3 regions of the Roseovarius sp. THAF8 genome follow, and region 2 is predicted to be linked to each of the others. Evidence: riboswitches for the same ligand, from Rfam matches in the RefSeq annotation. Region 2 holds a riboswitch; each other region holds the start of a gene.
The links. A riboswitch is a leader RNA that binds a small molecule or an ion and turns the genes downstream of it on or off. The one in region 2 is predicted to bind cobalamin.

Region 1: another riboswitch for cobalamin. It lies ahead of FIU85_RS14715 (TonB-dependent siderophore receptor); the one in region 2 lies ahead of nrdH (glutaredoxin-like protein NrdH).
Region 3: another riboswitch for cobalamin. It lies ahead of FIU85_RS14615 (DUF1636 domain-containing protein); the one in region 2 lies ahead of nrdH (glutaredoxin-like protein NrdH).

The regions. Positions count from the first base shown of each region.
Region 1 is NZ_CP045410.1:3,004,427-3,006,681, reverse strand. It holds one part of gene FIU85_RS14720 (IS3 family transposase) at 1-340, opposite strand, end outside; one part of gene FIU85_RS14720 (IS3 family transposase) at 340-592, opposite strand; cobalamin riboswitch at 1,078-1,289, shown strand; gene FIU85_RS14715 (TonB-dependent siderophore receptor) at 1,414-2,255, shown strand, end outside.
Region 2 is NZ_CP045410.1:1,268,608-1,270,862, reverse strand. It holds gene FIU85_RS06150 (aromatic ring-hydroxylating dioxygenase subunit alpha) at 1-245, opposite strand, end outside; cobalamin riboswitch at 360-567, opposite strand; cobalamin riboswitch at 694-887, shown strand; gene nrdH (glutaredoxin-like protein NrdH) at 989-1,210, shown strand; gene nrdI (class Ib ribonucleoside-diphosphate reductase assembly flavoprotein NrdI) at 1,215-1,631, shown strand; gene nrdE (class 1b ribonucleoside-diphosphate reductase subunit alpha) at 1,613-2,255, shown strand, end outside.
Region 3 is NZ_CP045410.1:2,988,089-2,990,343, reverse strand. It holds gene FIU85_RS14625 (cobyric acid synthase) at 1-359, opposite strand, end outside; gene cobO (cob(I)yrinic acid a,c-diamide adenosyltransferase) at 424-1,047, opposite strand; cobalamin riboswitch at 1,081-1,281, shown strand; gene FIU85_RS14615 (DUF1636 domain-containing protein) at 1,358-1,735, shown strand; gene cobW (cobalamin biosynthesis protein CobW) at 1,732-2,255, shown strand, end outside.

The sequences.
Region 1 (2,255 bases), 1.7 Mb from region 2:
GTCGTCCGTTTAAAGCGCCGCTTTTGCCGCGCGATCAACTGGTTCTCGCGCATCAGTCGTGCCGTGCGGTGCCGCCCTATCTTGAGCCCCTCATCGACGAGGTCGCGGTGCATGCGGGGACTGCCGTAGGTCCCGTTCAACAGCTCAAAGGCCGTTCGAATGTGGGCAAGATGGATCATGTCCTGCTGCTGGCGATGACAGGCAGGGCGGTCCCGCCAAGCGAAGAACCCGCTCTGGCTGACACCGAGAACATGACACATTCGCCGGATCGGGAAGCTGGCCTTCTCCGCCTCTATGAAAGCGAAGCTCATCGACTTGCGTCTTTCGCGAAGAAGGCTGCGGCCTTTTTTAAGATGTCGCGCTCCTGCTTCAGAACCGCGTTCTCGCGTCGCAACCGCTTCAGCTCCGCGTGCAGATCGACCGATGCCTCGACCGGCCCACCAGCGTCCCGCTCGCGACTGAGCCATCGCGTCAGTGTCGAAAGCCCGATCCCCAGATCCTCCGCGACCTCCCGTCGCGTCCGGCCGCTGGTCAGCGCCAGCCGCACCGCTTCACGCCGGAACTCCGGCGTCGGTCTGTTTCCGTTTCCCATAGAACACCTCCTGGTTCCTCAGTTGGTGCTCTCCACTTTTCCAGGGCAAGTCCACATTCAATCCTTCCTAATCTAGACCAAGCGTCATGGACAAGACCGCGGCTCAATCAAATCCGTCAGGGTGTTTCCTACGAACCCGCCCGTATGGCCGCCTCCACGGTGAGACAGGGGGGCACCAGCACCCGCGACGAACATTCCGATTTCGCCGATCACGACGTTACCACAGTGGGCATGACCGGAGCCTCTCTAGATCTGAGCCATTTGGTTTCGGACAATGGTCCATAGCATGGCGGTGTCGGACGACGCGGAAACGACCGTGCCGGTTCTTCGATCAGGCTGAGCGGTCCGCCACCCGAATGAGAAGCTCGGGATCGACGGCTTTGCCATGTGAAACGTGAATGGGCCCGGGCTTCAGTGTACCACCCGGCTGCGGATGAAACCTTCCAGCCTTCGATTTTTATCTTTTCTCAGACCATTTCATCCATTAACCATCGACTCACTTCGGTTCCCGGCGGTTTTCCGGCGGGATAATAGGGAATGCGGTGCGACGCGTCTGGCGTCCAATCCGCAACTGCCCCCGCAACTGTAGGCGGAGAGCGAAGCCGGACCATGTCACTGTCATGCGGCGCATGATGGGAAGACCCGGCCAAGCATTGACCCGCAAGTCAGGAGACCTGCCGAGGTGATCACCCTGTCCGAACGCGGGGCGCGTTTCGACAACGGACTTTCCGTAGCGGTGACGATATCACCGTCTGCGGAGTCACCCCTCCAAAGGCACAAACAAAAGCCATCGCGTCACGCGAGATCCGGAGGGACACGCCATGTCACGCTCATTCAAAGCCGCGCTTGCGGCATCCACCGCCCTTTTCACCCAGCCCGCCATTGCGCAGGACACGCCATATGACCTCGGAACGATCTTCGTGTCCGGCGGTCTGACCCCGATTGAAGGCAGCGCCTACGGCCGTGCCGGTACTGTCCTGACCGAAGAGGATATCGAGGATCGCGGGTCACGATATGCGGTCGACATCATCCGCTCGCTGCCCGGTGTTTCCGTCTCGCGGACCGGCCCCGCCGGCGGCCTGACCCAGGTCCGGATGCGCGGCCACGAAGGCAACCACACGCTGGTCATCATCGACGGCGTGGAAGTGGCCTCGCCCAGCCAGGGCGAGTACGATTTCAGCGGTCTTCTCAGCGCCGACATCGAGCGCATCGAGGTCCTGCGCGGGCCGCAATCCTCACTTTACGGCTCGAACGCCATCGGCGGTGTGATCTCGATCACCACCAAGCGCGCGACCGAGCCGGGCTTCAGCGGGCAAGCCGGGTTCGAGATCGGCACCGACGAGACGACGCAAGTCAGCCTGGCCTTGCGGCAGCGCACCGAAAAACTTGCTCTGAGCTTTTCCGCGACGCGCCGGGAGACCGGCGGCTATGACGTGTCGGGCCTGAATGGCGAGGATGACGGTGATCTCAACGAGACCTACAACCTCAACGTCCATTATTACGCGACCGAAAACCTGACCTTCGGCGGCACGCTACGGCACGTGAAAAGCGACTCGGACTCCGACGGCCAGATCTACACCGCGCTTACACCTGCCGGACAGATCCTCGTTGATGACTTTTCCGGGTCCGATACGGCCGAGACCTTCGGCTCCATCTACGCCCA
Region 2 (2,255 bases):
TTGTGGAAGGCGCGGATCTCGCCATCGGCGCTGCGCACGATGACGACGCCATAGTCGCCGACGCGGTGGGTCACGAAGCTGCCCGGCTTGGGCAGTTCGCAGGCCGGCACGGCAAAGAGCCAGTCGCGGTAGAAGATGTTTTCCATGTCCGCGCGGAACACGTCCGCATCGGTATAGAATGCCTGCTCCAGCGCATGGCCCGGCCGACGCCGCGCCAGCAGATCGCTGATCGGTTGGGTGTTCATCCTTGGCCTCCTGCCGCGCCCCGCGGCGAATTCGGGCAGGAGGTCGGCACGCGCGGTCCGCAGGTGCGGCAAGCGAGGAGCCGGACCCGAAGCAGCGCCCGCACCGCCACCCGCGGTTTGACGTCATTGCAAGGCTGGTTTCCGGACTCCGGTGCGGCCCTTGTGCGGGACCTCGTGGCGCGAAACCTTCCCGGGGCTCCTCTTCCCCAGTGGTCGTGACCGCGCCCGTTGCAACACCGTTACCGTTGCGGGGGCAGTGCCGGGATTTCACCGGCTTCCCAATTCTCCGCCCGCAGGCGGCACCTTGCAACTTCCCCGATTATCACAGGCCGGGCGGCGCAATATGAGAATTGCGACACTCGCTGAAGTGAATCAGACATCCTGCACGATGGGACAAAAATCGCTGCAGCAAGGCAAACTATATATTGACAGTTTCGTGTGCCAGAACCCAATATGGTGTTGCTTTGGTGCCCGCGACTCAACGTTGTGGGTGAAAAGGGAAGCCGGTGCGACACCGGCGCTGCCCCCGCAACTGTAAGCGGCAAGCCAAGGTCCGGAACCACTGGTGAGGCAACACCGGGAAGGCGGACCAAGGCGCAAGAGCCGCGAGCCAGGAGACCTGCCAAGGCGCAGTGAACGACGACCGCGGGCGGAGGGCCCGGGCGCGTGTCAGGGGCCCTGGTGGCCTGCTGTTCCCGTGTCCTGTCCCGCCATTCGCAAACCAAAACAAGGGACAGAGCACCATGAGCATCACCGTCTATTCCAAACCTGCCTGCGTGCAGTGCACCGCAACGACCCGAGCGCTGGACGCCCGTGGCCTCGCCTATGACATCGTCGACCTGACCGAGGACACCGCCGCGATGGAGCATGTACAGGACCTGGGCTACCGGCAGGTGCCTGTCGTCGTCGCCGGAGACGATCACTGGGCCGGGTTCCGTCCCGACATGATCGGCCGGCTCTGCTGAGCGCATGGCGGGGCTGGTCTATTTCTCGAGCGGGTCCGGCAACACGCGGCGCTTCGTCGAAAAGCTGGACCTGCCGGCACGGCGGCTGCCGCGTGTCGCGAGCGATCCTGTCCCGCAGATCACCGCGCCTTTCGTTCTGATCTGCCCGACCTATGCCGATGGGCATGGCAAGGGCGCAGTCCCAAAGCAGGTGATCCGCCTGCTGAATGATCCCGCCGCCCGCGCCCTGCTGCGCGGGGTCATCGCCAGCGGCAATCGCAATTTCGGCAAGACCTTCGCCATGGCCGGCGACGTGATCGCCGCCAAATGCAGCGTGCCCGTGCTCTATCGGTTCGAACTGGCCGGCACCGACACCGACATCGCCCGCGTGCGCGCCGGGCTCGACATATTCTGGAGAGAGACATGCTTGACGCCAGCCTGACCGCCGACCTCGACTATCACGCGCTGAACGCGATGCTGAACCTTTACGACGATCAGGGCCGCATCCAGTTCGAGGCCGACCGGATGGCGGCGCGGCAGTTCTTTTTGCAGCACGTCAACCAGAACACAGTGTTCTTCCACTCGCTGGACGAAAAGCTGGGCTACCTTGTCGACGAAGGCTATTACGAGCCCGAGGTGCTGGACCAGTACTCGAAGAACTTCCAGCGCCGGATCTGGGACGCGGCCTATGGAAAGAAGTTCCGCTTCCCCAGCTTTCTGGGGGCGTTCAAGTATTACACCTCCTACACGCTGAAAACCTGGGACGGGCAGCGTTACCTGGAACGGTACGAGGACCGCGTCGTGATGAACGCGCTGGCGCTGGCGCGCGGCGACGAGACGCTGGCGCTGCAACTGATGACCGAGATCATCGAGGGCCGGTTCCAGCCCGCCACGCCCACCTTCCTGAATGCCGGCAAGAAGGCGCGGGGCGAGTTCGTGTCGTGCTTCCTGCTGCGGCTGGAAGACAACATGGAAAGCATCGGGCGGGGCATCAACTCGGCGCTGCAATTGTCAAAACGCGGCGGCGGCGTCGCCCTGGTGCTGACCAACATCCGAGAGCACGGCG
Region 3 (2,255 bases), 1.7 Mb from region 2:
CGGGCAAAGCTGTCCTGAACCGCCGCCATCAGCGTCGGCTTCAGGCTGGAATACTCCAGCGCCTTCGCCGTGGTCAGGCGCTTGCCCTGCACGATCACCTGCGCGCCGACATCCGTTTCCGGCTTCAGCAAAACCGGGTTCATGTCGGTGTGCAAATTCACACCGCAAGCCATCGCCTGAAGCGCCTGCGCACGACCGATCTCGCCACCGTCCGGCGTCACCGCGGCGTTGTTCGACATGTTCTGCGGCTTGAACGGTGCCACGCTCAAGCCCCGCTGGCGCGCGGCCCGGCACAGGCCCGCCACCAGCATCGACTTGCCGACATTCGACCCCGTGCCCTGGATCATTATCGCGGGCATGGGTGGTCTCCGTCACACGGCATCGGCCCCGGCGGTTTCGCCCCGCTGGCCATGAGGGACCACATCAGAACTCCACGCCTTTCTGGGCCTTGATCCCGTCCCGGAACGGATGCTTCACCAGGCTCATCTCGGTCACAAGGTCGGCGGCCTCGATCAGTTCGGGTTTCGCATTGCGCCCCGTCAGGCACACATGCGTCATCGCAGGTTTTTCGTGCAACAGGAAATCCACGACCTCGTCGATGTCGATATAGTCATAGCGCAGCGCGATGTTGATCTCGTCCAGCAGCACGAACTTCATCTCAGGGTCGCGAATCTGCTCTTTCGCGATGTTCCAGCCATTCTGCGCGGCGGCGATATCGCGTTCTCGGTCCTGCGTCTCCCAGGTGAACCCCTCGCCCGAAATGAAGAATCGGCATTCGTCCGAGAACCGGTTGCGCAGCATCTCGGCCTCTCCGGTCACCCAGTTGCCCTTGATGAACTGCACCACCGCGCAGGGCATCCCGTGCGCGATGCACCGCAGAATCATTCCGAATCCTGACGATGACTTGCCCTTGCCCGGACCGGTATGAACCATGATCAGGCCCTTCTCTTCGGTCTTGTCCACCATCATGCGGTCGCGCGCGGCCTTTATCTTCTTCATCTTCTCGTTGTGGCGGGCGGTCTTTTCCGCTTCGGACGGGTCGGACATGGGACGTCTCCTTGACACAAGGTGGGTTTTAGCAGCATGTCGCACCGTGTTGGTGCCTGTGTAAACAGGTGAAAAGGGAATGTGCAGCGCATCGCGCCAGGCACAGCCGCCCCCGCGACCGTGAACCGGGAAGGTTTCCACCGCCACTGGCGCAATGCCGGGAAGGCCGGAAACCGTGGGCCAAAGAGCCCGAAACCGCAAGCCGGGAGACCTGCCAACCAGAAGGAAAAGACGGACCGGACGGGGTGTGCCGGGCTCGGATGCGTGGCCACCCGCCACTCCCGCGCGCACCCCCGATATTGGAGGATACATGAGCACGCCCATAGAGCTGCTGATCTGCGTCAAGTGCCGCAAGGGGCAGGAGATCCCAGAGGACGAGCGCCGCCCCGGCCAGCGCCTCTATGAGGAGGTCACGGCGCGGACGCTGCCCGATGGCGTCACCGTGACGCCGGTCGAATGCCTGCAAAACTGCGACGCGGGCTGCACCGCCGCCATGCGCGGCGGCGAACGCTGGACGTATCTGTACGGAAATCTCGATGAAACGTCGCATCCCGACATGCTGCTGCAAGGCGCGGTCCTCTATCAACAGACCGAGGACGGACTGATCCCGTGGCGCCAGCGCCCCGAACATTTCAAGCGCAACTGCGTTGCGCGCATCCCACCCCTGACTGCAAAGGCTGACCAATGACCGATCTTGCGAAACTTCCCGTCACTGTCATCACGGGCTTTCTGGGCTCCGGCAAGACGACGCTGGTGCGCCACCTGATGCAGAACCCCGGCGGCCGCCGTCTGGCCGTGGTGGTCAACGAATTCGGCGATGTCGGCGTCGACGGCGACATCCTGAAAAGCTGCGCCATCCCCGATTGCCCGGCGGAAAACATCATGGAACTGGCCAATGGCTGCATCTGCTGCACCGTGGCCGACGATTTCATCCCCACGATCGAGGCGTTGATGGCGCTCGACCCGCGCCCCGATCACATCCTGATCGAAACCAGCGGTCTGGCGCTGCCCAAGCCCCTGCTCAAAGCGTTCGACTGGCCCGATATCCGCTCCAAGATCACTGTCGACGGCGTCATTGCCCTCGCCGATGCCGAGGCCGTCGCGGCAGGCCGCTTTGCCCCCGACGTGGCCCGGGTCGACGCCCAGCGCCTGGCGGATGACAGCATCGACCACGAAACCCCGCTGTCGGAAGTGTTCGAGGACCAGAT